Regions from separate parts of the Rhodopseudomonas sp. BR0G17 genome, predicted to be linked through region 1. Evidence: predicted binding sites of a transcription regulator. Region 1 holds the regulator's gene; each other region holds the start of a gene.

Region 1 (10,562 bases):
GCTGCTCGGCAACCTCGCGGTGCCGCGCCGCGCGCGCAAACTGGTAAACGGTGTCGCCGTCCCAATCGATCCCGAGCCATTTCAGCCCGTCGAGGATGGCGTCGATCGCCTCCTGGGTCGAACGCTGGCGGTCGGTGTCCTCGATTCGCAGCAGCATCGTGCCGCCGTGCTTGCGCGCATACAGCCAATTGAACAGCGCGGTGCGGCCTCCGCCGATGTGCAGAAAACCAGTGGGCGAGGGCGCGAAGCGGGTGACGACGGGACGGGTCATTCGAACCAAATGCAGGGAAGGGAACGCGCCGGAGCGGCGCGCAGGGTGTATAGCAGGATCGGCGCATAACTAAAGTGGTCCGCGCAGCCCCTGGGGGTTGGCGCGGGGCGGCGGATTTGGCAGATACCCCTTTCGGTTCCGACCAGTAGGACGATTGACGCATGACGACGGCAGATACAGCGGCGGGCGAGGCAGGGCGCGACTTCATTCGCGACATCGTCCAGGCCGATCTCGACAGCGGGAAGCACCGGACCATCGTGACCAGGTTCCCGCCGGAGCCCAACGGCTATCTGCATATCGGCCATGCCAAGTCGATCGCGCTGAATTTCGGCATCGCGCAGGAATTCGGCGGCCGCTGCCATCTGCGGTTCGACGACACCAATCCGACCAAAGAAGAACAGGAATACATCGACTCGATCCAGGCCGACGTCCACTGGCTCGGCTTCGACTGGGGCGAGCACATGTTCTACGCCTCGGACTATTTCGAGCAGCTCTACGCCTGGGCGGAGCTGATGATCAAAAATGGCGACGCCTATGTCGACGATCAGTCGCAGGATGAGATCCGCGCCAGCCGTGGAACGCTGACCGAGCCGGGCAAGAACAGCCCGTTCCGCGACCGTTCGGTCGAGGAGAATCTCGACCTGTTCCGGCGGATGAAGGCGGGCGAATTCCCGAACGGCACGCGGGTGCTGCGCGCCAAGATCGACATGGCGTCGGGCAACATCAACCTGCGCGATCCGGTGCTGTACCGCATCCTGCATGCGCACCATCCGCGCACCGGCGACAAATGGTCGATCTATCCGAGCTACGACTACGCGCACGGCCAGTCGGATGCGATCGAGGGCATCACCCACTCGATTTGTACGCTGGAGTTCGAGGATCATCGGCCGCTGTACGAATGGCTGCTGTCGAAGCTGCCGGTGCCGTCGCAGCCGCGGCAGTACGAATTCGCGCGGCTCAACATCACCTACACGCTGCTGTCGAAGCGCGTGCTGACCGAACTGGTGCGCGGCGGCCATGTCGCCGGCTGGGACGATCCGCGGATGCCGACGATGGCCGGGATGCGGCGTCGCGGCGTGCCGCCGGCGGCGCTGCGCGATTTCGTCAAGCGGATCGGCGTCGCCAAGGCCAACAGCGTGGTCGATCTCGGCATGCTGGAGTTCTGCATCCGCGAGGAATTGAATCGCACCGCGCAGCGGCGGATGGCGGTGCTGAAGCCGCTGAAGGTGGTGATCGAGAACTACCCGGAAGGCCAGACCGAAGAACTCGAGGCGATCAACCATCCGGACGATCCGAGCCTCGGCACGCGCAAGATCGCATTCGGCCGCGAGATCTACATCGAGCAGGACGACTTCATGGAGAACCCGCCGAAGAAGTTCTTCCGGCTGTCTCCGGGCAATGAGGTGCGGCTGCGCTATGCTTACTTCATCAAGTGCCGTGAGGTGATCAAGAACGACGCCGGCGAGATCGTGGAGCTGCGCTGCACCTATGATCCGGAAACCCGCGGCGGCAACGCGCCCGACGGACGCAAGGTCAAGGCGACGATGCACTGGCTGCCGGCGGCGCAGTCGGTGAAGGCCGAGATCCGGATCTACAATCAGCTGTTCGCCAATCCGGCGCCGAGCGCTGCGAGCTTTGCCGATGACCTCAATCCGCAGTCGCTCGAAGTGCTGACCGAGGCGCGGATCGAGCCGGAGACGGCGGCGAGCAACTCGACCGAGCCGCTGCAGTTCGAGCGTCAGGGTTACTTCGTCCGCGATCGGGACTCGACGCCGGATAAGCCGGTGTTCAATCGAACCATCGGGTTGCGCGATACCTTCGCCAAGGAAGTCGCGAAGGGCTGAACTACCACCGATCCTGATTGCGCTCCGCCGGTGATTGCCGGCGGAGGCATTCTGCTCCACTGTTCCGCTCGCGGCGGACGGGGGCGGGTGCCGTGGAGCGGCGCGATCGGACCAGAGCACGGACATGGCCGACCGGGGCGCCGGCGGGCGCCGGTTCGTTGCTGCCGTCCGGCCTGTCGTGGGGACCGGCCTTTCTTGATCTGTTACGCGACTGGGCGCGGGCCGAGGTGGGGCCGGGCCGGTTGCTGCCGTGGACGCCGGTGGCATTCGGCGCCGGTATTGCCGTGTACTTCGCCGCCGATCACGAGCCGGTTGCCTGGGTGGCGGCAGCGACCGCGTCGGTGTTCGGAATCGCGGCCATCCTGCTGCGGCGCAGCCAGGCCTTCGCACCGGTCCTGTTGCTGGCGGCTCTCGTGGCAGGCTTTGCGACCGCGTCGCTGAAAGCTGCGCGGATCGCGCATCCGGTGCTGGCCGCGCCGGTGTTCGCAGCGGAGCTGCGGGGCTTCGTCGAAATCCGCGAGGAGCGCGAGCGCACCGATCGCTTCGTTCTCCGCGTGACGCAAATGCAGGCGGCGCGGGCACCATCGCTGGAGCGGGTGCGGCTGTCGGTGAAGAAAGGGACGGCGCCTGCGGTCGGCAGCTTCGTGACACTGAAGGCGCGGCTTCAGCCACCGCTTCAGCCGCTGCGACCGGGCAGCTACGACTTCGCGCGCGATTTGTACTTCCAGGGAATCGCTGCGTCCGGCTTCGTACTCGGCGCGATCACCACCGCCGAGCCGCCGCAGGATGGCGGCTGGCGCTTGCGCTACGCCGCGGTGATGCAGGGCCTGCGCGATGCGATCGATGCCCGGATCCGCGCGTCGCTGGGCGGCGATCCGCGCGCGATCGCCACCGCGCTGCTCACAGGTAAGCGAGACGCGATCTCGACCCCGGTGAACGACGCGATGTTCATCTCCGGTCTCGGTCACGTGCTGTCGATCTCCGGCTATCACATGGCGGTGGTGGCCGGCGTGGTGTTCTTCGCGCTGCGCGCACTGCTGGCGCTGATCCCGCGGCTGACCGTGACGTTTCCAATCAAGAAGGTTGCGGCCGCGGTCGCGCTGCTCGCCGCGGCGTTCTATCTGGCGCTGTCGGGTGCGGAAGTCGCGACCCAGCGCAGCTTTCTGATGACCGCGGTGGTGCTAATCGCCGTGATGGTCGACCGCCGCGCAATCACGTTTCGGACGCTGGCGCTGGCTGCACTGGTCGTGCTGTTGATCGCGCCGGAAGCGTTGGTGCATCCGAGCTTCCAGATGTCGTTCGCGGCCACACTCGGCCTGGTCGCGCTGGTACAGATCGGCATGCCGGCGGTGTTCGCGCAGGCCGATAGTTCGACTGCTGCGCGGGTGGCGCTGTGGGGCGGGCGGGAAATTGCGCTGCTGGCGCTGGCTTCGCTGGTCGCCGGCTTCGCGACGATGCCGTACGCAGCCTATCACTTCCACCGCATCACCCCCTATGGTGTACTCAGCAATCTGGCGGCCATGCCGGTGGTGTCGGCGATCGTGATGCCGGCGGGGCTGCTCGGGCTCGCGGCGATGCCGTTCGGGCTCGATGCGCCGTTCTGGCGGATCATGGAACTCGGGATCGACTGGATGATCCTGGTCGCCCGATGGGTGGCGTCGCTGCCCGGCGCGGTCGGCCGCGTCACCGCGTTCGGCACCGGCCCCTTGCTCGTCGCCTCGCTCGGTATCGTGATGCTCGGTCTGCTCCGCTCGCCGCTGCGCTGGGCCGGGGCGCTCGGCGTTGGCGTCGCCATCGCCTGGGCGGCGCTGACGCCGCAGCCGGAGGTGCTGATTGCCGGCGACGGCAGGCAGGTCGCGGTACGCGGCGCCGACGGCCGGCTGCGCCTGATGCAGGGCGGCGGGGATAGCTTTCGGCTGAAGGAGTGGCTCGCTTCCGATGCCGATTCCCGTGCCCCGGATGCAGCGTCGCTGCGTGCCGGCGTCTCCTGCGATCCGGACGGCTGTGTCACGCCGCTCGCCGACGGACGGCTGGTGGCGCTGTCGCTCCGCCCCGACGGGCTCGCCGACGATTGCGCCCGTGCCGTGCTGATCGTCACGGCCGGCCAGCCACCGCCGGATTGCGCCGCACGGGTGATCGGCCGGGACGAATTGCAGGCGAATGGCGCGCTGGCGCTGCGGCGGAGCGCAAACGATCCAGGGCTGTTCGTGGCGGAGGCCGCCCGACCTCGCGGCCAGAGCCGGCCCTGGGCTCCAGCGGCCGCGGAGGCGACGGACGCGTCTATCTCGACCGAACCTTCAAGTCGCCGCCGTGCGCCGATCGACGCCACGCCGGCTCCGCAGGACCAAGTGGGCGACGAGTAGGGCGCAAAGGCCCGCACGCCGACGACAGAGCGGGCGACCAGCTCTGTCCACTGCACGCCTCAATACTTGCGGTACAGCCCGATCAGCTTGCCCTGGATGCGGACGCGGTTCGGCGGCAGGATCCGCACCTCGTAGGCGGCGTTGGCCGGCTCCAGCGCGATCGAGGCGCCGCGGCGGCGGAAGCGTTTCAGCGTAGCTTCCTCTTCGTCGATCAGCGCCACCACGATGTCGCCGGTGTCGGCGATGTCGTTCTTCTGGATCAGCGCCATGTCGCCATCGAGGATGCCTGCTTCGACCATCGAGTCGCCGCGCACTTCCAGCGCGTAGTGTTCGCCGCTGCCGAGCATGTCGGCTGGAACGCTGATGGTGTGGCTGCGGCTTTGCAGGGCTTCGATCGGCGTACCGGCTGCGATCCGTCCCATCACCGGCACCGCGACGCTGCCGCGATCGTTGTCATCCTCGGCCGGCGCCGGGCTTGGCGGCCGCACCTTGCCGAGATTGCCTTCGATCACGCTCGGGGTGAAACCGCGCCGGCTGTTGCCGGGCATCCCGCCGGTGTCGGGCAGCTTGATGACTTCGATCGCGCGGGCGCGATTGGGCAGCCGCCGGATGAAGCCGCGCTCTTCCAGCGCGGTGATCAGGCGATGAATGCCGGACTTGGAACGGAGGTCGAGCGCATCCTTCATCTCGTCGAAGGACGGCGGCACGCCGGCTTCCTTCAGTCGCTCGTTGATGAATTTCAACAGCTCAAACTGCTTGCGCGTCAGCATCGGCAAATCCCCAGTCGGCGATGATGTGCCGGTTCGAGGTGCGTTTCGGTTCGGGCCACGAGCCCTTGTGAGAGCGTCATCGTCGCCGAATCTCGAAAACAAATCATGAACGGACACTATCTGTTCGGGGTGTGTTCCGCAACCTCTTAATCGAAATCTAGGATTTTCACGGGTCGCTATAGCGGGAGCTTAAGGATGACGCAGGGTGAACCGGCCGGTGCGGCCGGCGCGAAAGCCGGGCGCACGATCAGCGCTTCCGCCGACGCCAGCCGCGCCAGCAGCGACGAATCCTGGCTGTCGACCGGAGTGGCGATCTGCCGTCCGGTTTGGTCGTGCGACAGCGTGGCGCGCAGATAGTCTTCGCGCTGATCGTTGGCAGAAAGGTCCGCGCCGAGCAGCGCCGGCTCGCGGACATGCCTTGGCTCGCTCATGCCGCACAGCGCGCGGATCAGCGGCACCATGAACAGCACCGCGCAGACGTAGGACGACACCGGATTGCCGGGCAGGCCGATCACCCGCATCGGGCCGAGATGGCCGTGCATCATCGGCTTGCCCGGCCGCATCGCGATCTTCCAGAACGCGATCGTGGTGCCTTCGGCCTCCAGCGCGCCTTTGACCAGATCATGGTCGCCGGCCGATGCGCCGCCGGTGGTGACGAGCAGATCGACGCCGAGATCGCGAGCCTGCCGGATCGCGGCCTGGGTCGCGTCCAGCGTGTCGGCGGCGATGCCGAGGTCGATCACGTCGGCGCCCTCGGCGCGCGCCAGCGCACGCAGCGCGTAGCCGTTGGAATAGACGATCTGGCCGGGCGCGGGCGTGGTGCCCGGCATCACCAGCTCATCGCCGGTGGCGAGCATCGCCAGCCGCGGGCGGCGATGCACCGGCAGCGCCGCGTGGTTCATGCCGGCCGCAAGCGCGAGGTCGCGGTCGCTGAGCCGGTGGCCCTGGCGCAGCAGCACCTGGGCTTCCTTGAAATCGATTCCGGCCGGGCGGATGTGACGGCCGGGTTTGACGGCTTCATTGACAGTGACGCGGTCGCCGTCGCGCACGGTGTCTTCCTGGATCACCACGGCGTCCGAACCCTCCGGCACCACGCCGCCGGTGAAGATGCGCAGCGCCTCGCCTGGGCCGATGCCTATCGTCGCCGGGCGGCCGGCTGCGATCTCGCCGATCACCCGGAGCGTTGCCGGTGTCGCCGCCACGTCCGCCGCGCGCACGGCGTAGCCGTCCATTGCCGACATCGCCTGCGGCGGCTGGGTCCGCAGCGCGGCGAGATCGCGCGCCAGCACGCGGCGGTGAGCGTCCTCGATCGCGACCAGCTCGGTGTCGAGCCCATGCGCACCAGCCAGCACCGCGGCCAGCGCGTCGTCGACCGGCATCAGAGCCATCGGGCTTCTCCCTCGCAGGCAAGTTGAAATCGAACCGTCACGATCCGGCTTTAGGTGGCGCGCGGCGCCTGCGCAAGATGCGCCCGGCGTCGGCTGTGAGCGCGGCGTCCCGCCGCGTCGGCCTAAATCATTATTGTCGAACCGTCGTCTTCGCCTGTACGACCGGTTCCAGGCATCGAGCGGACGTGGAGCGCGCAGATGGAAGATTTCCCGAAATGGTTCCTGCGGATCATGGTCGTGGTCGGCATCATCGCGTTCGGCTCGGTGTATTGGATGCGCCACGACTGGAGCAAAGGCTGGGCGCCGTCGTTCAACGCCGGCGATTACGGCCCGCCGTCCGCATCCGCGCCTGAGCCTGCAGCGGCTCCGGCGGCTGCGCCGGCCGCAGCTCCGAGCGAAGCCGCACGCCCTGCGGCAGCGCCGAGCGCACAGCCGAGCCGTGCGTCCACGCCGTGCCAGCCGATCGGCCGCACCGCCAAGGGCGAGCTGGTGTACTCGATGGATTGCCGGGCGCTGCCGGCGCAGTAACGAGCGCACGCCGCCGTGCTTTTGAAGCGCTAATCGATGATCTCGGCGCCTTCGGCGCTGAGGCGGGCGAGACCGTCCTTCATCTGCTGCACGCGCTCGGGCGGGTGGCCCTGCCACTTGGTCACTTCGGCGACGATGCGCAGCGGATGCTTCGAGCGATAGGACAGCGTCGGATTGCCGGGAAACTTCTTGTCGGTGAGATTGGGATCGTCTTCGAACGGGCCGGTCGGCTCGACCACATAGATCCGCTGCGGCGCATCGCCGGCGGCGAGCTCGGCGCCCCAGATCGCAGCGTCCAGCGTGCCGGAGAAATACACCCAGGACAGCGGCGCTACGGTAGTGAAGTTAGACTGGTAGCCGACCACGATCAGCTCGCCGGGAGCGAGATCGGCCCGCGTGCCGTGGAAGAACTGACGCACGAACATGCTGGCCGCTGCGGACATGAGGGGCGCGCTCCGGTGTGACTGAACCGACGACAACGACGTCGGTGCGTGTCGGGTTCATCAGCCTCGAGGCTGATACCGAGCGCGTCGCGGTTTCCTTCGCCCGGCTCAAGACGCAGTGAGATCCGAGTGGAAGAGGCCGGTCCTAAGCGGTGGCCGGCGCTGGGCCGCCGTCATCGGCCTTGATCATCACCGGCAGATAGACGCTGACGAATTCCGGCGGCAGGCGGCGCGGGCGGCCGCTGCTCAGTTCGATGCACACCAGTTGCCAGCGTCCGCGCATGATGGTGGCGCCGTCGCGCAGGCGGATCAGCTGGAAGCGGCGTTCCATCACCAGCTTGCCGTCGCTGCCATAGATCCAAGTTCCCAGCAGCAGCTCGTCGCCCAAATGGCTCGGCAGCAGGTAGTCGTATTCGCCGCGCCGGATCGCCATCGCCCGATCGATCCGCTGCCAGTCGGCGAGCGACAGCCCGAGCGCTTCTGAATGCGCCCAGCCGACGCTGTCGCACCAGCGCACATAGACGGAGTTGTTGGTGTGGTTGAGGCCGTCGATATCGGCCGGCGCGGGCGTCATCGGCAGCGTGAACGGGGCGGGATGATCCCAGGCAAGATCGGCAGAAGCGTCGGTCATCATCGCGTCTCGTCGGTCGGTCGTTTCGCGCGCTTACAGCCCGAGCTGATCGAGCGTGCGGGCGACGTCGTCGCTGGAATGCACCTGGACGGCGTGCAGCCCGCGCTCGCGCGCGGCTTCGATGTTTTCCGCCAGATCGTCGAAGAACACAATGCGCTGCGGCGCAACCCCGATCGCCTTGACGACGTAATCGTAGGTCTCGCCGTGCGGCTTGCGCATGCCGATCTGCGACGACAGAAACAGTTCGCGGAAGTGCACCAGCAGCTCGGCATAGTGCTCGGAGAAATGCGCGATATGCGCATCGTTGGTGTTGGACAGCGCGTAGAGCGGAAGCTGCTTGGCGGCGCGGTCGAGCAGCGGCGCGATGCCCGGCATTTCGCCGATGAAGATCGCGTTCCAGCCTTCGCGCAATTGCTCGTCGGTCAGCGTCAGCCCGAGCGCGCTGCGCACGGCGGCGAAGAACTGCGCATCGGTAACGTGGCCGGTCTCATAGCGATGAAAGGTGTCGTCCTGCGCCAGCTTGGCCATCAGCGCATGCGGATCGCTGCCGAGCTCGACGGCCCACGCCTTTAAGGTGCGGCGCAGGTCGTAGTCGATCACCACGCGGCCGAGATCGAACAGCAGCGCATCGGCGGCGCCGGGGGCGAGGGCGGTGGTCATGCTGAGAACCTTGTCGATGAGAAGATGCGAGTCATGCGGCGGCGACACATACGCATTTTGGTTAAAGAATGTTATAGACTGACGAAACCGTTTGGTAATCCGCAGCCGCTACAAGAAATGCCGCTGCGAAGCGCATCTTGCTGCAATCACCTTGCACCGTATGCGGGGTCGCGGCGCCGGTTTTGACCAGCGGCGATCCGCTCATGCGCTTCGGACTTCCCATCTTGCTGCCGTCGTCGACCGCATCGGATCCAAGCCGATGAAGGGTGGTGGTGGACGCCTGTCCTCGGGCAACAACAAGAAGAAGGCCGAGGAAGCTCACGCCACCCACGGCTGGTTCGTCACCTTCGCAGACCTGATGGGCCTTCTGGTCAGCTTCTTCGTCATGCTGGTGTCGTTCTCGACTCAGGACTTGCGCAAGATGCAGATCGTAGCCGGCTCGATGCGCGACGCGTTCGGCGTGCAGCAGAACTCGCGGTTCGCCGGCGTGATCGAGACCGACGGCGTGCCGGTGCAGGGTCACGTCAAGAGCAAGCGCAACGTCGCGCCCGATCAGGCCAGCAACACGCCGCATCTCGAAGAGGCCGGCGGTTCGGGGAGCGCCGCTTCTCATGCCAAGGCCGAGCGCGAATTCGCGCTGGCTTCGGCGTCGCTGCGCCAGGCGCTGCAGGACGTGCCGGAACTGGCCGAGATGTCCAAGAACGTCGTGTTCGAAGAGACGCCAGTCGGGCTCAATCTCGAACTGACCGATCAGGACGGCCGGCCGATGTTTCCGGACGGCTCGGCGGTGCCGTACGAACGCACCCGCAAGCTGGTCGCCCGGCTTGCTGCGCCGCTGCGCGCGACCTCGCTGCGCGTGATCATCGTGGGCCACACCGCGGCGACCGTGGTACAAGCTGGCGATGACGATCCGCTCAGCCTGTCGGTGAACCGCGCCAATGCGGTGCGCGAGGTCCTGAAGCAGGAGGGCCTGCCCACCAGCCAGGTGCTGTCGCTGGTCGGCAAGGGCGACGGCGAACCGCTGTTCCCGGATGCGCCGACACTCGCCGCCAACCGCCGCGTCACCATCACCTTGATGCGCGAGAACCCGCCGCTGCCGCCGGATCTGCAGCGCTGACAACCGGTTGAGCTGACGACTTCGATTGGCGGCTCAAGCTCAGAAGCACAATCCGACGCGGCGGCCGCGCTTCCACACCATCCGGCATTTCTTCTTGGTAGCGCCGTGCAGCATCTCGAAGCGCTGCGGCAGATTGGCGTCGGCATTGAGCTCGACGCAGGCGCCGCCCGCCGAGTAGTCGACGACGCGGCACGGGATCACCGGCAGCTTCGGGCCGACGATCAGATTGGCATTCCCAGAGACGAGCCCGCTGGGGCGGACGCGTGCAAACCGTCGCGGCTGAGTCATACAAGTGGCTCCCGGCTGGCTGGATAAGGGATCAGCCCGATTGCAACCGAGACTTGTTAAATTCGAGTTGTTGTCGACTCTAAACCGGCGCTACTTCCTCGCAACTAAGCCGCGCCCCGGACCGCTTCGTGGAAGCCGGGGCGCGGATGCTTAATGCGCGGTTATGAGTTCGCAGGCCGGATCTCGATCCGCTTCGCCGTCGAGGGTGACGGTTCCACCTTCGGCAGCGTCACGGTCAGTACGCCGTTCTTGAAGCTGG
Region 2 (10,562 bases), on a different contig from region 1:
GCCGCCGAACATGAAGGCGACGTGCTGGCGCGCGCCGATTACGGCGGGCCGGTCACTGCCGTGGTTGGCAAGGACACCGCGATCGGTACTCAGTTTCACCCCGAGAAGAGTCAGCGCTTCGGCCTGGCGCTGATCTCGAACTTTTTGAAGTGGAAGCCGTGATTCTCTTCCCCGCGATCGATCTCAAGAACGGCCAGTGCGTGCGGCTCGAACAGGGCGACATGGCGCGCGCCACGGTGTTCAATCTCGATCCCGCCGCGCAGGCGCAGAGCTTTGCGGCTCAGGGCTTTCAGTACCTGCACGTGGTCGACCTCGACGGCGCCTTCGCCGGCAAGCCGATGAACGCGCAGGCGGTCGAAGCGATGCTGAAGGTGGTGTCGATGCCGGTGCAGCTCGGCGGCGGCATCCGCGACCTGAAGACGATCGAAGCCTGGCTGTCCAAGGGCATCGCCCGGGTCATCATCGGCACCGCCGCGGTGCGCGATCCGGCGCTGGTGAAGGAAGCCGCCAAAGCCTTTCCGGGTCGTGTCGCCGTCGGTCTCGATGCCCGCGACGGCAAGGTCGCGGTCGAGGGCTGGGCCGAGAGCTCGCAAGTCACCGCGCTCGACATCGCGCAGCGGTTTGAAGACGCCGGCGTGGCCGCCATCATCTTCACTGACATCGCCCGCGATGGCCTGCTCAAGGGCATCAATTGGGACGCGACCATTGCGCTGGCCGAGGCGATTTCGATTCCGGTGATCGCCTCCGGCGGTCTCGCCTCGATCGAAGACGTCAAGACGCTGCTCAGCCCGCGCGCCAAAAAGCTCGAAGGCGCGATCGCCGGGCGGGCGCTGTATGACGGCCGGCTCGATCCCACTGAGGCGCTGGCGCTGATCGGCGCCGCCAAGGCGGCCTAAGGAGCCGGCGATGTTCAAGGTCCGCGTCATTCCCTGCCTCGACGTCAAGGACGGCCGAGTCGTCAAGGGCGTCAATTTCGTCGACCTGCGCGATGCCGGCGATCCGGTCGAGGCGGCGATCGCCTATGACGCTGCCGGCGCGGACGAACTCTGCTTTCTCGACATCACCGCCACCCATGAGAACCGCGGCATCATGCTGGACGTGGTCCGGCGGACGGCGGAAGCCTGTTTCATGCCGGTGACGGTCGGCGGCGGCGTTCGCACCGTCGACGACATCAAGACCCTGCTGCGCTCTGGCGCCGACAAGGTCTCGATCAACTCCGCCGCGGTGGCGCGGCGCGAATTCGTCAAGGAAGCCGCCGAGAAGTTCGGTGACCAGTGCATCGTAGTGGCGATCGACGCCAAGCGGGTGCCGGGCCGCGACCGCTGGGAGATCTTCACCCATGGCGGCCGCAAGGGCACCGGCATCGACGCGATCGAATTCGCCCAGGAAGTGGTGTCGCTCGGCGCCGGCGAGATCCTGCTGACTTCGATGGACCGCGACGGCACCAAGTCGGGCTTCGACATTCCGCTGACCCGGGCGATCGCCGACAGCGTCGGCGTCCCGGTGATCGCCTCGGGCGGCGTCGGCAATCTGGACCACCTGGTCGACGGCATCCGCGAAGGCCACGCCACCGCGGTGCTGGCGGCCTCGATCTTCCATTTTGGTGAGTACACTATTCGTCAGGCCAAGGATCATATGGTCCAGGCCGGGCTGCCGATGCGGCTCGATCCCTAGCGTAACGCGGCGAGGGGCGGTACTCTCGCACCAAGAACCGGCAGAGTTAGCGTATGGCCCGTTTCACCCTTCATGATCTCGCCGCGACGGTCGATGCCCGCGCGGCGTCCGGCGGCGAGAGCTCCTACACCAAGAAGCTGCTCGACAAGGGCCCTGAGCACTGCGCCAAGAAATTCGGCGAAGAGGCGGTCGAGATGGTGATCGCCGCGGTCGAGAACGATCGCGGCCATCTGATCTCCGAGACCGCCGACGTGCTGTTTCACATGCTGGTGCTGCTGAAGTCGCGCGGCGTGAAGCTCGAGGAAGTCGAGGCCGCGCTGGCGCAGCGCACCTCGATGTCGGGCTTGGAGGAAAAGGCGTCGCGCAAGCGCGACTGACGGCATCGGCCGCACAGGGCGGCCGCAATAACAATAAATCCCGCCACTCAAAACCAAGGCGAAGGGCCCGCGAGATGGACGCAAGGTCGGATCTGCACCACTACAACCCGTACCGGGTGTTCTCGCGGGCGGAATGGGCGAGCATGCGTGAAGACACGCCGATGACGCTCGATGCCGCCGAGGTTGCGGCGCTCCGCTCGATGCACGACCGGCTCGATCTCAGCGAGGTCGAAGAAATCTATCTGCCGATGTCGCGGCTGTTGTCGATCCATGTCGCGGCGATGCAGCAGCTGTACTACGCGCAGCGCCGGTTCCTCGGCGTGGTCGAGCGCAAGATGCCGTTCATCATCGGCGTCGCCGGATCGGTGGCGGTCGGCAAGTCGACCACCGCGCGCGTGCTGCAGGCGCTGCTGGCGCGCTGGTCGCCGCGCCCGACGGTCGATCTCGTCACCACCGACGGCTTCCTGCATCCCAACGCGGTGCTGGAGCGCGCCGGACTGATGCAGAAGAAGGGTTTTCCGGAAAGCTACGATCTGCCGGCGCTGCTCGGCTTTCTGTCCGACATCAAGTCGGGCCGCCGCAAGGTCAAAGCGCCGATCTACTCGCACCTCACCTACGACATCGTGCCGAACAAGTTCACGGTGATCGACCGCCCCGACATCCTGATCGTCGAGGGCGTCAACGTGCTGCAAACCGGCCGGCTGCCGCGCGACGGCAAGGCGGTGCCGGTGGTATCTGACTTCTTCGATTTTTCGGTGTATCTCGACGCCGACGAGCCGGTGCTGCGCGACTGGTACGTCCGGCGCTTCCTGGCGCTGCGCGACACCGCGTTCCACGATCCGCGGTCGTACTTCCATCGCTACGCGGTGCTGTCCGACGAAGAGGCGACAGCGACCGCGATTGCGATCTGGGAACGCACCAACTTGGCCAACCTCGAAGACAACATCCTGCCGACCCGCCCGCGCGCGACGCTGATCCTGAAGAAGGGCGCCGACCACGTCGTGGATTCGGTGGCGCTGCGAAGGTTGTAGTCCTCGCCGGTTACTCAGCGTCATCCGCGGGCTTGACCCGCGGATCCATCGCGCGCGCAAGCGCGCGTGACGATGTGTTTTCTCGAAGACGATGGATTGCCGGGTCAAGCCCGGCAATGACGGACGTGTCGGGTGGATGCACCCTGCTACGCCGCGTGCCGTGAAGCATCGGCGCCGAAATGCTCGATGTATCGGGCGCTGATCGCCGAGACCGGCAGGATGATCAGCACGTCGGTGGTGCCGAACTGATAGTCGATCACCGCGCCTTCGCCGATCGTGGCGCCGAGCCGCAGATAGCCTTTGATCAGCGGCGGCAGTTCGCGCAGCGCGGCCTTCTGGTCGATCGCGTCTTTGGGCAGCCGGTTCATCTCGACATAGCGCGACGGATGTGCGCGGGCGCGCCAAGCCTCAGGCGCCGGCGCGTAGTGATGCAGGAACGACAGCGGCAGCGCCAGGCGATCCGGATCGGTGCCGTCGAAGCTGGCGCAGCCGAGCATCACGTCGACGCCGTGCTGGCGGACGTAGGTCCAGATGCCGTGCCACAGCAGCTCGACGGTGCGCTTGTTACGATACGGCGGCAGCACGCAGGAGCGGCCGAGTTCGAGAAAGCGCAGCTCCGGATGCCGGGTGATCAGTCCGCCGATATCGAATTCGCTCTCGGTGTAGAAACCGCCATTGCGATTGGCGACGTCCTGACGAAGCAGCCGATAGGTGCCGACCACCGGCTGCTTGCCACTCAGCGACGGCTTGGCGGCGTGATCGACCACCAAGAGGTGATCACAGATCGGATCGAAGGCGTCCTTGTCACGCCGGGCCAGCATCGTCGGCGCATCGGCGATCGCGGTGCCGTCCTTGTAGAACACCCGGTAGCGCAGCTTCTGGGCGCGCTTGACGTCCTGCTTGGTCTGCGCGAGCCGAACTTCGAGCGGCCCGAGGCGGCCGAGCGTCGCCGGCGACGGGCCGATCGGCTTGCCGGTCTCGGCCAGCTTGAGCGCGGGCTTGAACCAAGTAATTGCGGTTTGCGCGGCGGCTCCGGCGGTCTCCGGGCGCAGCAGCTTAATGAATTTCTTCGAACGGGCGAGATGGTCGGTGTGCATGGCGTCCTCGCGACCGCACCCGTCCCGTAACGGAATCGCCGCGGCCTGATCGCACCAACAATCATGACCGTTCAACAGCGATGTGACGCGATGATTGCCGAACGATGACATCGCCACTGACTTTGTTGTTAGCAGCGGCATTCGGTATTTACTTGCCGCGTCAGGCGGTTTGGTGCGCGGCGGATACGTTCGCCAGAATTTCGGCGAGCTTGTCGGGATCGACCGGTTTGATCAGGAAGCCATCCATCCCGGCCGCCAAACAGGCTTCGCGATCCTCCGCCAGCGTGTTGGCCGTCAGCGCCAGGATCGGCACCCGCTGCCTTGCGCGTTCGGCTTCCAGCGTCCTGATCTGGCGGGCTGCTTCCAGCCCGTCGAGGATCGGCATCTGCACGTCCATCAGCACCAGATCGAATGGCGTGCCGGTCTTGTCAGCAGCACCCCACGCCTCTACGGCACGGCGGCCGTCACCGACGATCTCGGCGCGGTGGCCGAGCCGGTGCAGCAGCGCGCGAATCAGCAACGCGTTGATGTCGTTGTCTTCGGCGACAAGGATGGCGAGCGATTCACGCGTGACTACTGGCGGCGTGTCTTGGAGCGTCGGCGGATCGCCGTCCGCGATACTCGGCGCCGCGACCTCGACCGGTGCGCCGAGCCGTGCGGCCAGCGTGGCGGCGCGGAGCGGCTTCACCAGATAGCCGGTGAATGCGGCCGGAAGGTTCGGTAGCAGCTCGTGCCGTGCCGCCGGCGTCAGCATCACCAGGCGATGGGTCGCGTGCGGCTGAGCTTCGCGCGCGAGGGTCTCGATCGCGTCCGGCCCGAACGCATGATCGATCAGCACCGCGTGCCAGTCGCGCTCCGGCAATCGGGTCATTGCGGCGGCGATATCATCGCATAGGCAGGTCTCGGCGCCCCAGCGTCCCAGCCGCCGCGCGCCCAGCGAAGCTTCGACCCCATGCGGCGAGACGATCATCACCGAGCTGCCATGCAGATCCGGCGGCGCGAAGGTCGCGGCTGCGCGATCGTCTTCGGCTGCGCTCAGCGGCAGCGTGATGGTGAAGGTCGAGCCCTGCCCCGGCTGACTGTCGAGTGCGATGCGGCCGCCCATCGCCGTGACGATGCGGTCGCTGATGCTGAGGCCGAGACCGGTGCCGCCGAAATTGCGGGCGATGCCGGCGTCCGCCTGCTCGAACTCGCGGAAAATCCGCGCCTGGGCCTCCGGCGCGATCCCGATCCCGGTGTCGCGCACGATCACGCGCCATTCGCCGGCCTCGCCCGGCTCGGCGATCAGCGCCACCCCGCCGGATTCGGTGAACTTGATGGCGTTGCCGCACAGATTGAGCAGCACCTGCCGCAGACGCGCCGCATCGCCGATCAGCCGCGCCGGCAGCCGCTCGTCGACATCGGCGGCGATCTCCAGCCCGCGCGCCTGTGCCCGCGGCGCCAGGAGTTCGGCCACGTCTTCGATCAGGCTGCTCAACACAAACGGATCGGAGTCGAGTTCGATTTTGCCGGCCTCGACCCGCGCGTAGTCGAGGAGTTCGTCGGTCAGGGCCAGCAGCGCCTCGCCGGAGGTCTTCACGGCCTTGGCGTAAGTTGTCTGTTCGGGGCTGAGCGGCGTATCGAGCAACAGCCGGCTCATACCGATGATGCCGTTCAGCGGCGTGCGAATTTCGTGCGACGCCATCGCCAGCAGCCGCGACTTTGCGCGGCTCTCCGCCTCGGCGCTATCGCGAGGCTCAATCACCGCATTCCGGCCGCCGTGCTCCGGCGACCTCGCTGTGGCCGTGTCACGTAAATCGGTGAGCAGGCGCAGGCGGCTGCGCATCCGCCGCAGCCGCATCGTCTGGATCGCCAGCGCCAGGCAGGCCAGCGCGAACAGGAAGCTGGTGCCGATCGCGAACGTATGCGGATCGTAACCTGAGATCTCCGGACGGCTGCTGAAGAGTAATCCATAGGCGCCGCCGAAACCGGCGGAAAACGCTGTGACGGCGCGGCCCGCCATCGCGATGCGCGGATGCCGGCGCGTCCATAAGCGCAGCCTCGACCTGATCCGCAGCTTCCCCGTCATCGCCGCTCCAACATTTGCCGTTGTCCGGCAACGCGGAAACATGCGCTTGGGGTGCTGCCATCAGGTTGAAAGTTGCGCAGAATCGAGTTGGTGCTCCCAACAAGGTTGATGGTGCGTTAACCGCGCTTAAGCCGCGCGACGCTGATCGTCGGCCAGCGCGCGATACGACAATGCTTCGGCCAGATGGACGCGGCCGATGCGGTCGCAGCCGTCGAGATCGGCCAGCGTGCGGGCGACCCGCAGCACGCGGTGATAGCCGCGCGCCGACAGCCGCATGGTTTCGGCGGCGTCATGCAGCAATTTCAGCCCGGCCGTATCCGGCTGTGCGGTCGTCTCCAGCACTGCGGCGGGGGCTTCCGCATTGGTGCGGATCTGCGGCAGCCCGATCGATGCGTAGCGTGTCCGCTGCACCTCGCGCGCCGCAGCGACACGCGCTGCGACGTCGGCTGAGCCTTCGGCCGGCGGCGGCAGGATCAGGTCGGCAGCACTCACCGCCGGCACTTCGATTCGCAGATCGATGCGGTCCATCAACGGACCGGAGATGCGCGATTGATAGTCCGAGGTACAGCGATCGATCCGGCCGCGCTTGCACGCAAAGCCCGGTTCGAAGGCGTGGCCGCAGCGGCATGGATTCATCGCCGCCACCAGCATCACCCGCGCCGGATAGGTGACGCGATGGTTGGCGCGCGAGACGGCGACTTCACCGGTTTCGAGCGGCGCCCGCAGCGAATCCAGTACGCGGGGATCGAACTCCGGCAGCTCGTCGAGAAACAGGACGCCTTGATGCGCGAGTGAAATCTCGCCCGGGCGCGCCTTGATGCCGCCGCCGGTCAGCGCCGCCATGCTGGCGGAGTGATGCGGCGCGCGAAACGGCCGCCGCGCCGTCAACGCGCCATCGCGGATTTCGCCGGCGACCGAGGCGATCATCGAGACTTCCAACAGCTCGGCTGGTGACAGCGGCGGCAGGATCGACGGCAGCCGCGCTGCCAGCATCGATTTGCCGGCGCCTGGTGCCCCGATCATCAGCAAATGATGCCCACCGGCCGCGGCAATTTCGAGCGCGCGCTTGGCGCTCTCCTGGCCCTTGATATCGCGCAGGTCGAGCATTGAGGCTTCGGCTTCCCGGACCCGCGGCTGCGGCCGCCCGAGCAGTTGCGAGCCCTTGAAGTGATTGGCGATCTGGATCAGTGAGCTCGCCGCGATGATCTGGATGTCGGGGCTCGCCCAGGCCGCCTCGGAGCCGCAGGCCGCCGGGCAGATCAGGCCGTGCTCGCGCGCATTGGCTGCGATCGCCGCCGGCAAGACGCCGGCCACCGGTGCGATCGAGCCGTCGAGCCCGAGCTCACCGAGGACGGTGAAGCCTTCGAGCGCGTCGGCCGGGATGGCGCCGATCGCCGCCATCAAGCCGAGCGCGATCGGCAGGTCGTAATGGCTGCCTTCCTTGGGCAGATCGGCGGGAGCGAGATTGACGGTGATCCGCCGCGCCGGCAGCGCCAGTCCCGATGCGATCAGCGCCGACCGCACCCGCTCGCGCGCTTCCGACACCGCCTTGTCGGCCAGCCCGACCATGGCGAAGGCCGGGAGTCCAGGCGACACCTGCACTTGGACATCGACGCTGCGCGCCTCGATGCCTTCGAACGCCACGGTGGATACGTGCTGGACCATAACGCCCTCTCCGCAGAGCAACGAGGCTAACCGCGGCGCAGTCGCTGCGCAAGAACATTAAGGGAACAAACCGGCGGGGCCTTCCCCCGCCGGTGTCGTGTCAGGCGCTGTTCTTGGTGCGGCTTTCAAGCGCGATCTCGGTCAGGTCGACCTCGAGCCGCGCCATCATCAGCAGTTGGACCGCCGATGAGATGCCGAGCTCTTCGGCCTGCTCAATGGCGCGGTTGATGGTCGAGGCCAGCGCGTCGATGCAGACCGCGTGCTGCTTCAGCGGTGGGTTCAGCGTGATCGGCCGGGCGCCGCGCGGTTTGGAAGGGGCGTTCATGAAATCACCTGGAATTCCGGAAGCGAATGACGACGGATGGCTTCGAGCCCACGCCATTCCAGCGTCGGGCCGGGTACCGCGCGGCGATTGCAGATGCCGACCCAGGCGTCGTCGTCGACATCGACGATCACCGCAGTGGTCGAGAAGCCATTGATGTCCTGAGGCAGGCCGAGCGGCTTGGCCTTCCAGCCCTGGTCCACCAGCCGCGGCAGCCACCAGGTCTCCAGCACGATGGTGAAGGCCGACAGGCCGATCGACAGGCCGTATTCCATCGCGGCCGCCTGGATCACGGCTTCGGCGCGCGGGCCGCCATGCTCGCCACGCTTGCGCGGCACCACGAAGATCCGCGACAGCTCGTAGGCATCCGGCCGCCGGACCGGGCCGGCCAATGCGAGCTGCGGGAAGACGTCGCTGAGCAGCGTCGGTGACGTGGTCGGCACCATCCGCATGCCGGCGACGATGTCGTCATTGTCGACGCCGAGCAGATACACCGCGTCTTCGGTGTCGAACTGATCGATCTCGCGGCCGTCCGGCCGATCGAGCTCTTTCCAGCCGCGCTCGACGACGTAGATCTGGTGACGGATGCGGAAGTACTTGTCGAGCAGACCGGCATAGAGCGCGCGGTTCTCCCGACGGATGACATGGACCTGCATGATGCAATTCCCCTCCTGCAGTGGGTCTGCAGGCGGGAACAGTGCAGGTGCGAACGGGAACCGAACTACTGTCCGATCGGACAGGTCACAAACGGATCAGGCCGAGTGTTAATGCCTTGGCGACGGCCGCGGTGCGGTTGGCGGCATCGAGCTTGCGGGCCGCCTCGATCAGATGAAATTTCACGGTGCGCTCGGTGATGCAGAGGATCATCGAGATTTCCCAGGCGGTCTTGCCCTGGGCCGCCCACTGCAGGATCTCGCACTCGCGCGGCGTGAGCCGGTTGCGCCGGATCGGCTTAGGCCGGCTGAGCGCGCGCAGCCGACTATGTGCGTAGATGCTGACCAGCTGCATCGCGCCGCGGGCCGCCGGGCTGAGGTCCGGCTCCCGACCGGCCATGCTGATCGCCGCGCTGCCGTCGTCGTAGTGCAGCGGGATGCAATAGCCCTCGACCAGTCCGAAGTCCGCCGCGCGGGTCATGACCCGGTGGGCGGCCGGATCGCGGTCGCGATCGTAAGGCGCCTCGGACCATACGAAAGGATGAACCGTGGTGGCGCCATGACGCGGCACCGGATCGACCGCGCTGAAGTTCTCGCTGACATAGAGGTCGAACCAGTCGCGCGGCCAGCCGTTCGCCAGCGTCAGTTCGGGCAGCCCGGCGTTTCGCGACGGCAGGCCGGCCATGATGTAGGCGGTAAAACCGCAGCTCGCGATCAGCGATTCAAACCGGCTGATCAGCGCGGGCGCTTCGAGCCGCTCGACGGAATCGACGAATTCCAGCGCCCGCCGTCCCCAATGCTGATCTTCGCCGACGATCATACCGTCGCTACCTCTGATCCCATTACCAGGAACAGCGGGGCCATGTGCCTGCCGCCGTCCGACCTAACATCATTAGCTTACCGCTGCCGCTTTCACCATGCGTCCACGTCCCGGCAGCCCCCCGCGGACGTCCGCATAGTGGACGATCCTCGTAGTTGTGCGGCCACCTTTGCCGACTGGCAAGGGTGTCGTTGCCTCAGCCGCTCTCCAGGGCAGCAGATCAGGCGCGCTTGGCCTCGATCACGTCCCAGATCTTCGCCGCGATGTCCGGCCCGCCGAGCCGTGCCACCGCACGGATACCGGTCGGCGAGGTCACGTTGATCTCGGTCAGATAGCCGTCGATTACGTCGATACCGACGAACAACAGCCCACGCTCACGTAGCTTCGGCCCGAGTGTCGCGCAGATCTCGCGCTCGCGCGGCGACAATTCGGTCGCGGCCGCGGCGCCGCCGCGGACCATGTTGGAGCGCAGATCGTCTTCGGCCGGCACGCGGTTGACCGCGCCGGCGAATTCGCCGTCGACCAGGATGATGCGCTTGTCGCCGTGTTTGACCTCGGGAAGGAAGCGCTGGATCACCCACGGCTCGCGGAACGTGACCGCGAACATGTCGTAGAGCGAGCCGAAATTGATGTCCTGCGGCAGCACCCGAAACACCGCCGCGCCGCCATGGCCGTGCAGCGGCTTCATCACCACCGCGCCGTGCTCGGCCCGGAACGCGTTGATCTCGTCCTTGTCGCGGCTGATCAGCGTCGGCGGCATCAGCTCGGCAAAATCCATCACGAACAGTTTCTCCGGTGCGTTGCGCACGCTGGCCGGATTGTTGACCACCAGCGTCGACGGATGAATCCGCTCGA
Region 3 (10,562 bases), on a different contig from region 1:
CGAATACATCCCGGCCGGGAATTGCTTCTGCCGGCCGAGCAGGCAGCGGTCGCCATGCGTCACCAGCATGATCACCACCGGATCGGTGCGCGGAAAGTGCTCGGCCTTGCAGGACGGGCAGTCGCGCTTCCAGCCGCCCTGCGCCATCGCGGTTCGAGTGCCGCAATTGGCGCAATAGCCGTGGCGCTGATGCCAGTTCACCAGCGACTTCGCCATTGCGATCGCCGAGAGCTGCTCGACCGGCAACACGCCCTGCATGGCAAGGCCGCGCAGCTCGACGAGGCCGGCGTCGGGCCGGCCGGCGAGCTTGTCCGCAGCCGGGGCGCCGATCCCCATCCCGAACACGGCAGCGCCGTTGCGCAAGCCGAGGAAGATCGTGCCGGGATTGGCGCCGAGTGCCAGCGCCTCTTTGATCGTCAGCTCGGCCCGTGGGCCATCGGGTTCGTGCTTCACCAACAGCGAATCGCGATGCACCACGAAGGCGCGGGTGTCGCCACGTTCCTCCATCGCCATCAGCTTGGCGTCGTTGCCGCGCAGATGCGCGGCGCGGTCGAGGACGTGGGTGACGAAAGCGGGCTGGCCGAGCGGGAAGGGCGTACTCATCGGCTCAGCTCAGCCAGATCTTGCGGCGGAGCAGATTGATGAACTGCTGCACCTCTTCGGGATCGTGCGCCAGCGGCGGCATCACGCCCCACACCGGCCGCGGCCAAGCCACGTCGCTGGAGCGCCGCGCGATGATGTGGATGTGAAGCTGTGGCACCAGATTGCCGAGCGCTGCGACATTGAGCTTGTCGCATTTGGTGACCTCCTTGAGCGCCCGGCTCACGCGGGCGATCTCGGTCATCAACTGCGCCTGGGCCACCTCGTCGAGGTCGATGATCTCGCTGACGTCGGGCCGGCGCGGCACCAGCAGCAGCCAGGGGTAATGCGCGTCCTTGATCACCAGCACGCGGCTGAGCGGCAGATCGCCGATATTGATGGTGTCTTGTTCGAGCCGGGAGCTCAGCGACCAGTCGGAGGGGGACATTGCGGTTCCATCGGCCCGTTAGCGGAGCGTGGGCTCTTGTCTGTGGCGGGGACGGCCGCGAGGCCGCCTCGCAGTCATACCAAGCCGTCCGGACCGGCGGAAGCGCCACCTAGTCGAAGGTCCAAGGGCGGGACCAGCGACTTGCATTCGGGTCGGTTTGGCGCCAAATAGGGACCGGGAGATTGGCGGTGGACGAGCCTCTCGCCAACCGGGTCAGGTCCGGAAGGAAGCAGCCCTAACGAGGTCTGGATCGGGTCGCTCGTCAGTCTCCTACCTCATTTTTCGGCCGTGCTGCCCTGGCATTCGGGGCGCCACGGCCGGACGAAGGTGGATCAGGACCGGCGGATGCCGGTCCGGTGTAAGGGGTGTTCCGGGCCAGCCGCATGATCCTGCCCCGTCGCGACCGCCCCGCTCCCTTCCGCAATCCGGCCCCACCAACGCAGCATTGCGGACCGACCGATGAGTGACTCTGGCCTTTCCGCGACGCCGTCCGCTGCTCCCGAGCAGCCGGGCAGCGCGAGCGCGCCGGCCGGCGCCTATCGGGTGCTGGCGCGGAAATATCGCCCCAACAGCTTCGATGATCTGATCGGCCAGGAAGCGGTGGTTCGCACCGTCTCCAACGCGTTCGATACGGGCCGGATTCCGCAAGCCTGGATTCTCACCGGCGTCCGTGGTGTCGGCAAGACCACCACCGCGCGTATCCTAGCCCGGGCGCTGAACTACGAATTGCCGGACGGTTCGGTGAAGGGACCGACCATCCACATGCCGGTGCACGGCGTGCACTGCAAGGCGATCATGGAAAGCCGGCACATGGATGTGCTGGAGATGGACGCCGCCTCGCACACCGGTGTCGACGATGTCCGCCAGATCAACGACAGCGTGCGCTATGCGCCGGCGAGCGCGCGCTACAAAGTCTACATCATCGACGAAGTCCACATGCTGTCGACGGCGGCGTTCAACGCCTTCCTGAAGACGCTGGAGGAGCCGCCGGAGCACGCCAAATTCGTGTTCGCCACCACCGAGATCCGCAAGGTGCCGGTGACGGTGTTGTCGCGCTGCCAGCGCTTCGACCTGCGCCGGGTCGAAGCCGACGTGCTGATGAATCACCTGTCGAATATCGCCCAGAAGGAAGGCGTCGAGGTCGAGCCGGAAGCGCTCGGCATCATCGCCCGTGCGGCCGAAGGCTCGGTGCGCGATTCGCTGTCGCTGTTCGACCAGGCGATCGCACACGCGGCCGGCCTGGTGCGCGCCGACGCGGTGCGGCAGATGCTTGGCCTCGCCGACCGCACCCGCGTGATCGAACTGTTCGATGCACTGGCGCGCGGGGATATCGCCGCCGCGTTCGCCGAATTCCGCGACCAGTACGACACCGGCGCTGACCCGGTGGTGGTGCTTTCCGATCTCGCCGAGTTCGTCAATTTCGTCACCCGCGTGAAGATCGTGCCGGCGATCGCCGACAATGTCGCGTTCGGCGAGACCGAGCGGGTGCGCGGGCGTGAGTTCGCCACCAAGCTGTCGATGCGGGTGCTGTCGCGGATGTGGCAGATGCTGCTCAAGGGCATCGCCGAGGTGCAGGGCGCGACCCGTCCGGCCGCGGCGGCCGAGATGGTGCTGGTGCGGATCGCCTATGCGGCCGATCTACCGACGCCCGATGAAGCATTGCGGATGTTGGAGCAGAGCGGTGGCGGTGATGCGCCCGCGATCTCCGGCGGTGGTGGCAGCGGCGGTCGCGGCGGTGCGTCCGCTGCGTTGGCGTCAGCCCCAGCTCTGTCCGCTCCCAGCGCGGCGATGCCACGCAGCGCACCGACCATGAGTGCCGCGCCCGCGCCGACCATGTTGCGCGGCGGCCTCGACAGCACGGCGCGCTCGCCGGTCAGCGCGCCGGCTCCAGAGCCCGAATCATCGGCGCTGAAGATCACGACGTTTCCGCAGCTCGTCGCACTGGCTTCCGAGAAGCGCGACGTGATGACCCGTCTGGCGCTCGAAGCCGACGTGCGGCTGGTGCGGATCGAGGACGGACGGCTCGAACTGGCGCTGGAGCCCAGCGCATCGCGCAGCCTGATCAACGATCTCGGCCGCAAGCTCGAGCAATGGACCGGTCGGCGCTGGACCGTGATCGTGTCCAACGAGCCCGGCCAGCCGACGCTGCGCAAGCAGAACGAGGCGCAGCAGAACGAACGCGAGCGTGCGGCGGAGAACGATCCGCGCGTCCAGGAAGTGTTGGCGCGATTTCCCGGCGCCAAGCTGACCGTGCGGCGCCTCGCCCCCGAGCCGGTGGAGATCGAGTCTGATATGGACGATCCCTCCGAGCGAATTGACGACGACGATTAGCGATCTGAAAGGAATCCGATCATGGCTGACTTTCTCGGCATGATGAAACAGGCTGCCCAGCTGCAGTCGAAGATGAAGGCGATGCAGGCCGAGCTCGACCAGATCGAGGTCGAGGGCCTGTCGGGCGGCGGCCTCGTCAAGGTACGGATGAGCGCCAAGATGGAGGTACGTGGCATCTCGATCGATCCGTCGCTGATCAAGCCCGACGAGCGCGAAGTGCTCGAAGATCTGCTGGTGGCGGCGCATGGCGACGCCCATCGCAAGGCGGAAGCCGCGATGCAGGAGAAGATGCAGGCGCTGACCGGCGGCCTCGGCCTGCCGCCCGGGCTCGGCCTGGGCTAGTCTTTCTCGCCTTTCGATTCGCGCCTTAGACGCCCGTCTCGGCAATGAGAGTGGCGAAGCGTTGCGTCGTCGCGTCTTATCAACCCACGGAGACGGAGTCCCGATGGCCGGTGCCGCAGGCCCCGAGATCGAACGTCTGATCCAGTTGCTGGCGCGGCTGCCCGGATTGGGACCGCGCTCGGCGCGGCGCGCCGCGCTGCATCTGATCAAGAAGCGCGACGCGCTGATGGCGCCGCTCGCCTCGGCCTTGCAGGTCGCGATCGACAAGATCGAAGTCTGCAGCACCTGCGGCAACATCGACTCGCAGAACCCGTGCACGGTTTGCACCGATCCCCGCCGCGATTCCTCGATCATCGTGGTGGTGGCCGACGTTGCGGATTTGTGGGCGCTCGAACGCGCCTCTGCCACAAACGGCCGGTACCACGTTCTGGGGGCCACGCTCTCGCCGCTCGACGGCGTCGGCCCCGAGGATCTGACGATCGATGCGTTGGTGAAGCGTGCGCATGATCCCGGCGTCGCCGAGATCATTCTGGCGCTCAACGCCACCGTCGATGGCCAGACCACCGCACATTACGTCACCGACCTCTTGCAGGACGCCAACGTTAAGGTGACCCGGCTCGCCCACGGCGTGCCGGTCGGTGGCGAACTCGACTATCTCGACGAAGGAACGCTGTCGGCGGCGATGCGACAGCGCACTTTGTTCTGACCCAACCGGATTGGACCTGATGACTCAGCCACGCTTCACGCTCCCGACGATTGCCGCGCTCGCCCTGACGCTCGTTGCCTCCGGGGTGTCCGCGCAAGATGCGCAGCAGGGCGGGACGCAGGCGGCGCTGCCGAAGCCGACCGCGCTTCGCGTCGGCGATGTGCTCAGCGGTGAGCTCAATGCGCTGAAGACCCGGGCCAAGGGCAAGAACGGTCCGGTGTATCAGCTCGTCAGCGAGCCGCGCCGGCTGCCGGCGCCGGCAGGCCTGTGCAATCTCGAGAACGGGCCGGAGACCTTCCAGATCGTGCCGGCCGACGATGCCCAGGCGTCGCAACTGAAGACGCACCGCGGCAAGCAGGTTGCGCTGAAGATCGAGTCGGTCAGTTGCGCCAACGAGCCCGGTCAGATGAGCGAAGCCGTGGTGACCAAGTGGAGCCTGCTGAAGTAATCGGCGGGACGATCCGTCAGACCTTCACCGGTCCGAGCGCCGCGAAATGGCCGCGGCGCTGCAGCCACGCCAGCAGCAACAGGCTCGGGATCGCGACCGCGACACAGATCGCAAAGAACGCCGGCCACCCGGTGGCCTTGGCCACATAGCCGGCCCCCGACGACAGATAGGTCCGCCCGACCGCAGCGAGCGCGGTCAGCAGGGCGTATTGGGTGGCGGTGTGCAGCGGGTTCTTGCACAGCGCCGACAGATACGCGACGAAGATCACCGTGCCGATCGCGCTGGTGAAGTTCTCGGCGCTGATCGCCAGCGCCAGCGCCCATTGATCGACACCGACCACGGCGAGCCACGAGAACGACAGGTTGGCGACAGCCTGCAGCAGGCCGCCGATCCACAGGCTGGCGGCGAGTGAATAACGCCGCGCCACGAAGCCGCCGGCAAAGCCGCCGATCAGCGTTGCGGCGAGTCCGACGCCTTTGACGATCGCCGCATAGTCGTTGCGGGTGAAGCCGAGGTCGATCACGAACGGCGCCGTCATGGTGCCGGAGAACGCGTCGGTGAATTTGAACAGCACCACGAAAGCCAGTGCCGCGAATGCATCCTTGCGGCCGAGGAATTCGGAGAATGCGCCGATCGCCGCCTGGGTGACGCGGCGGAACGCGCTCTCGCCGCTGGTTGCAGCTTCGGCCCGCGCCGATTGCTCCGGCTCGGTGGCGAGCAGCGCTGTGACGGTGCCGATCAGCACCATCGCGGCCATCGTCACATAGCCCCACATCCAGGACTCCAGCCGGGTCCGCCCGGTGGATTCGTAGGCGCTGACCAGGAACAGCGCGCCGGCGGTCGAGACCAGCATGCCGATGCGATACGCCGCCACATAGGCGGCCATGCCGGCGGCCTGTTCTTGTTCCGGCAGGCTTTCCACCCTGAAGGCATCGACCACGATGTCCTGGGTGGCCGAGGTGGTGGCAACCAGCAGCGCACCGATCGCGACGTAGAGCGGCGACTTCGCCGGGTCCGCGAATGCCAGCACCAGGATGGCGGCGATCAGCAACAGCTGGGCGAACACCAGCCAGCCGCGGCGCCGGCCGAACGTCCGGGTGAGCAGCGGCACGTGCAGCGCGTCGACCAGCGGAGCCCAGATGAATTTCAGCGTGTAGGGTGTGCCGACCAGCGCGAACAGCCCGATAGTGCCGAGATCGACGCCGGATTCGCGCATCCACACCAGCAGCGTCGAACCGGACAGCGCCAACGGCAGGCCGGAGGAGAAGCCGAGAAACAGCACCACCAACACTCGCGGCTGCAAATACACCGCCATCGCCTCGCGCCAGCTCGGCTTGGTGACGGCTACTTGCGACGGCGCCTCGGGATTCGACGCGGGATCGGGAGCATTCATGTGTGGTTGGTAGCAGATTCGACGGAAGCCGGGCATCAAAGTCCGTCATCGCCCGGCTTGTCCGGGCGAACCAGTACTCACCGTGATTTGTCTGAAGCACGAGGCCATGCTGGACCATGTCGCCGCTGAGCCACGAAGGCTCTGGGATACTGGGGCGCCCGCTTTTGCGGGCGATGACGGCGGGTTGCGTGGCGCTGCCTCAGCTCGGCGCGACTTCGTCAATCTTGAAGGCGCGCGAGGCGAACAGATCGGCGCGGTCCGGGGCAAGGGGCGCTTCGGGTGTGGGAGCCGCTGAAGGGGCGGCGGCCGAGTCGCTGAAGTCGAGCTCCTCGATCCGAGCGGCGCGGCGCTCGATCTTGTCGGCGGAGATCAGGATCTGGCGGACGTCGTCGGTGACTTGACCGAAATGGGTCTGCAGCTTGGTGACGCGCTCGCGCAAGCGCGCCAGATCGTCGCCGAGGCTGAGCACCTCGGTGCGTATCTGGTCGGCGGCGTCGCGCATCCGTGCGTCTTTGAGGATCTGCTGCATCACCTGGATCGCCAGCATCAGCAGCGACGGCGACACCAGCACGACGCGGGCTCGGTAGGCCTTCTGGATCACGTCGTCGAAACCGTCGTGGATCTCCGCATAGACCGACTCCGACGGCACGAACATCAACGCGGTGTCCTGGGTCTCGCCCGGGATCAGGTATTTGGACGCGATGTCGTCGACATGGCGCATCACGTCGGTGCGCAGCCGCTGCGCGGCGGCCTTCTTGGCTTCTTCGGTGGTCGCCTCGCGTAGCGCCGTCACCGCTTCCAGCGGAAACTTGGCGTCGATGCACAGTGGCCGCTGATCCGGCAGCAGCACCACGCAGTCCGGCCGCTTGCCGGTCGACAGCGTGTATTGGAACGCGAACGAGCCCTTCGGCAGCCCATCTTGCACGATCGTTTCCATCCGCGCCTGGCCGAACGCGCCGCGTGCCTGCTTGTTGGCGAGCACGTCGCGCAGGGTCGTCACCTGGTCGGTCAGTTCGGTGAGGTTGTCATGGGCGCGGTCGATGATGCCGAGCCGCTCGTGCAGCGCTTGCAGGCTCTGCATGGTGTAGCGGGTCGATTGGGTCAGCGACTGGCCGAACCGGTGGGTGACGCTGTCGAGCCGTTCGCTCATCGCCCGCGCCATCTCGGCCTGACGGCCGGCAAGCGCCCGGCCCATTGCATCGACCCGGCCGTTGGCCTCGTGCTGGGCCCGCATCAACACCGCCAGCCGTTGGTCGATCTCCGCGGTCCGCCGCGCGGCGCTGCCGCGGGCCACAAGGACGGCGATGATCGCGAGCAGGGCCAGCGCGAGCGCGGCGAAAGCTACGGCGGCCATGCCGAGGCTGACCGGCACTTCGCCGAGCCTGAACAGAATCTGGTCCATCGCCGCCGGTGTAGCAGATTGCACAGCCATCAAGAACGAAGATAGAACATGACGCTGAACAGACCTTTAAGGCAGGTCGCGCCGAAAGTGGCAGAAGCTCCGGTCGGTCCCGGATTGACCGCAACGTCGGCGCCGCTTAAATCGCCGCCATGGCCCTACGCGAAATCATCATTCTGCCCGACAAACGGCTGCGCGAGATCTCCAAGCCCGTCACCGAGGTGACGACCGAGATCCGCAAGCTCGCCGACGACATGTTCGAGAGCATGTACGAGGCCCCCGGAATCGGGCTGGCGGCGATCCAGATCGCCGAGCCGGTGCGGCTGATCACGATGGATATCGTCCGCAAGGAAGGCGACGGCAAAAGCGATCCGCGCGCCTTCATCAATCCGGAGATCATCGGCGCCTCGTCGGACATGAACGTCTACGAGGAGGGCTGCCTGTCGATCCCGGAATACTACGCCGAGGTCGAACGGCCGAAGACGGTCCGGATCCGCTACACCGACCTCGACGGTAACGTGAAGGAAGAGGACGCCGACGGTCTGTTCGCGACCTGCATCCAGCACGAGATCGACCATCTCAACGGTGTGCTGTTCGTCGATCACCTGTCGAAGCTGAAGCGAGCGATGGTGATCCGCAAGTTCGAGAAGGCTGCCAAGCGCGGCATCAAATACGTCTGAGCGCTCGCGCAGGTGATCGGCCGGCGCGTGCAGACGCTCGGCCCTCCGTCGCCCAGACCTGTCCGGGACTCTGACGCTATGCCGCTTCGCCTCGTCTTCATGGGAACGCCCGAGTTCGCGGTACCGACGCTGCTGGCGCTGGCGGCCCATGGCCACGACATCGCTGCGGTTTATACGCGCGAGCCGAAGCCGGCCGGTCGGGGCATGAAGCTGCAGGAGACGCCGGTGGCGCTCGCCGCGCATCGGCTGCAGGCGCCCGTGCTGACGCCCAAGACGCTGCGCACCGATGAGGCGCTGGCGAACTTCCGCGCCCACGAGGCGGATGCGGCCGTCGTCGTCGCTTATGGCATGATCCTGCCTCAGGCGATTCTCGATGCGCCCGAGCTCGGTTGCTACAACTTGCACGGTTCGCTGCTGCCGCGCTGGCGCGGCGCCGCACCGCTCAATCGTGCCATCATGGCCGGCGACGCCGAGACCGGCGTGATGGTGATGAAAATGGACGCCGGGCTAGACACCGGCGATGTCGCGATGGCCGAGCGGATCGCCATTACCGACGCCATGACGGTCACCGACGTGCACGATCAGCTCGCCCGGCTCGGTGCCGATCTGATGGTGCGGGCGATCGCGGCGCTGGAGCGCGGCGGGCTGCAACTCACCAAACAAGGCGAAGACGGCGTCACTTACGCGGCCAAGATCGACAAAGCCGAAGCCAAGATCGACTTCGCCAAGTCGGCGCGCGCGGTGCTGCGCCACATCCACGGCCTGTCGCCGTTTCCGGGTGCGTGGTGCGAATTGCCGATCGAAGGTCAGCCGGTTCGGATCAAGGTGCTACGCTGCGCGCTCGCCGAGGGGCGTGGCACGCCGGGCGAAGTGATCGGCGATGATCTCACGATTGCTTGCGCTGACGGCGCGATCCGAGTGTCGCAGCTGCAGCGCGCCGGCAAGCAGCCGATGACCGCTGAAGAATTTCTGCGCGGCACGCCGATCGCGAAGGGTGTGCGGGTGGTTGGCTGAGGCGGAGCCTGAGCGCCACCCCACCTTCGGCCGTCACCACCCGCGAAAGCGGATGGCCCAGTATCCTAGAGCATTCGCGATCTGTTACTGACGCTCTGCAATACTGGGTCGCCCGGTCAAGCCGGGCGATGACGACAGAATTCGGGGCCACGCCGCGCCCAAAAGATGAGTCGCATGCCCCGCTACAAACTCACCATCGAATATGACGGCGCGCCGTTTTGTGGCTGGCAGTTGCAGCCGGCGCTGCCGTCGGTGCAGGGCGCGCTGGAAACCGCGGCACTGGCGACCTGCGGCGAGGCCGTGCGGGTGCATGGCGCTGGTCGTACCGATGCCGGTGTCCATGCGCTGGGGCAAGTCGCGCATGTCGATATTCCGAAGCCGTTCCGAGCCGACAAGCTCCGCGACGCGCTGAACGCCCATCTGCGTCCCAACCCGGTTGCTGTGCTGGCGGCCGAAATTGTGCCGGACACATTCGAAGCGCGGTTCTCGGCCGTGCGGCGGCACTATCGCTATCGCATCGCCAACCGCCGCTCCAACCTGGCGCTCGACATCGGCAAACTGTGGCGAGTGCCGAAGCCGCTCGATACCGATGCGATGCACCGCGCCGCGCAGGTGCTGATCGGCAAGCACGACTTCACCACCTTCCGCGACACCGAGTGTCAGGCGGCGTCGCCCGAGAAGACGCTCGACGTGCTCGACGTGATCCGCAATGGCGATGCGGTCGATATCGTTACCAATGCCCGCTCCTACCTGCACAGCCAGGTCCGCTCGATGGTCGGTTCGCTGGTCTGGGTCGGCGAAGGCCGCTGGACCGCAGACGACCTCGCCGCGGCGCTCGCTGCGCGGAAGCGTGCTGCCTGCGGCCCGGTTGCGCCGCCGGAGGGGTTGTATCTGATGCAGGTGGATTACTAAGCCACATGGTCGTCATTCCGGGGCGCGCGTGAAAAGCGCGAACCCGGAATCCCGATGTTGTTGCGAACGTAACGGTGCCCTGAATCTCGGGATTCCGGGTTCGCGAGCTGTGCTCGCGCCCCGGAATGACAAAAGAGAGGTCGTTGTTACTTGAAATATCTCTCCAGCACGCCGCGGTAGATGGCGGTCAGCTTGTCGAGGTCGCTGACCGGCGTGCGTTCGTCGATCTGGTGCATGGTCTGGCCGACCAGCCCGAATTCGACCACCGGGCAGTATTTGGCGATGAAGCGCGCGTCGGAGGTGCCGCCGC

Evidence for each region. The regulator LexA, encoded in region 1, represses DNA repair genes until DNA is damaged. The targets are predictions, from matches to a motif close to TGTTCNNNNTGTGTTCNG.
Region 2: the regulator LexA is predicted to act here: its motif matches at 7,963-7,980, upstream of DY467_RS12685 (YifB family Mg chelatase-like AAA ATPase).
Region 3: the regulator LexA is predicted to act here: its motif matches at 7,681-7,698, upstream of DY467_RS03515 (DNA recombination protein RmuC).

The regions. Positions count from the first base shown of each region.
Region 1 covers NZ_QUML01000006.1:157,070-167,631, forward strand. The annotation lists gene gltX (glutamate--tRNA ligase) at 1-271, opposite strand, end outside; gene DY467_RS07295 (glutamine--tRNA ligase/YqeY domain fusion protein) at 433-2,115, shown strand; gene DY467_RS07300 (ComEC/Rec2 family competence protein) at 2,208-4,478, shown strand; gene lexA (transcriptional repressor LexA) at 4,538-5,248, opposite strand; gene DY467_RS07310 (molybdopterin molybdotransferase MoeA) at 5,425-6,636, opposite strand; gene DY467_RS07315 (hypothetical protein) at 6,835-7,164, shown strand; gene arr (NAD(+)--rifampin ADP-ribosyltransferase) at 7,194-7,607, opposite strand; gene DY467_RS07325 (acyl-CoA thioesterase) at 7,753-8,241, opposite strand; gene DY467_RS07330 (HAD family hydrolase) at 8,272-8,898, opposite strand; gene DY467_RS07335 (OmpA/MotB family protein) at 9,158-10,015, shown strand; gene DY467_RS07340 (PilZ domain-containing protein) at 10,055-10,303, opposite strand; gene DY467_RS07345 (Hsp20/alpha crystallin family protein) at 10,465-10,562, opposite strand, start outside.
Region 2 covers NZ_QUML01000013.1:105,185-115,746, forward strand. The annotation lists gene hisH (imidazole glycerol phosphate synthase subunit HisH) at 1-162, shown strand, start outside; gene hisA (1-(5-phosphoribosyl)-5-[(5-phosphoribosylamino)methylideneamino]imidazole-4-carboxamide isomerase) at 159-896, shown strand; gene hisF (imidazole glycerol phosphate synthase subunit HisF) at 907-1,674, shown strand; gene DY467_RS12665 (phosphoribosyl-ATP diphosphatase) at 1,728-2,051, shown strand; gene coaA (type I pantothenate kinase) at 2,126-3,082, shown strand; gene olsB (l-ornithine N(alpha)-acyltransferase) at 3,229-4,179, opposite strand; gene DY467_RS12680 (ATP-binding protein) at 4,340-6,247, opposite strand; gene DY467_RS12685 (YifB family Mg chelatase-like AAA ATPase) at 6,374-7,912, opposite strand; gene DY467_RS12690 (hypothetical protein) at 8,013-8,237, opposite strand; gene rpaI (4-coumaroyl-homoserine lactone synthase) at 8,234-8,890, opposite strand; gene rpaR (HTH-type quorum sensing-dependent transcriptional regulator RpaR) at 8,976-9,707, opposite strand; gene gshB (glutathione synthase) at 9,928-10,562, opposite strand, start outside.
Region 3 covers NZ_QUML01000002.1:307,210-317,771, reverse strand. The annotation lists gene nudC (NAD(+) diphosphatase) at 1-603, opposite strand, end outside; gene DY467_RS03550 (HIT domain-containing protein) at 608-1,027, opposite strand; RNA gene ffs (signal recognition particle sRNA small type) at 1,205-1,301, shown strand; gene DY467_RS03540 (DNA polymerase III subunit gamma/tau) at 1,487-3,358, shown strand; gene DY467_RS03535 (YbaB/EbfC family nucleoid-associated protein) at 3,380-3,700, shown strand; gene recR (recombination mediator RecR) at 3,804-4,406, shown strand; gene DY467_RS03525 (hypothetical protein) at 4,426-4,854, shown strand; gene DY467_RS03520 (AmpG family muropeptide MFS transporter) at 4,871-6,247, opposite strand; gene DY467_RS03515 (DNA recombination protein RmuC) at 6,447-7,649, opposite strand; gene def (peptide deformylase) at 7,799-8,326, shown strand; gene fmt (methionyl-tRNA formyltransferase) at 8,405-9,340, shown strand; gene truA (tRNA pseudouridine(38-40) synthase TruA) at 9,515-10,252, shown strand; gene dapE (succinyl-diaminopimelate desuccinylase) at 10,399-10,562, opposite strand, start outside.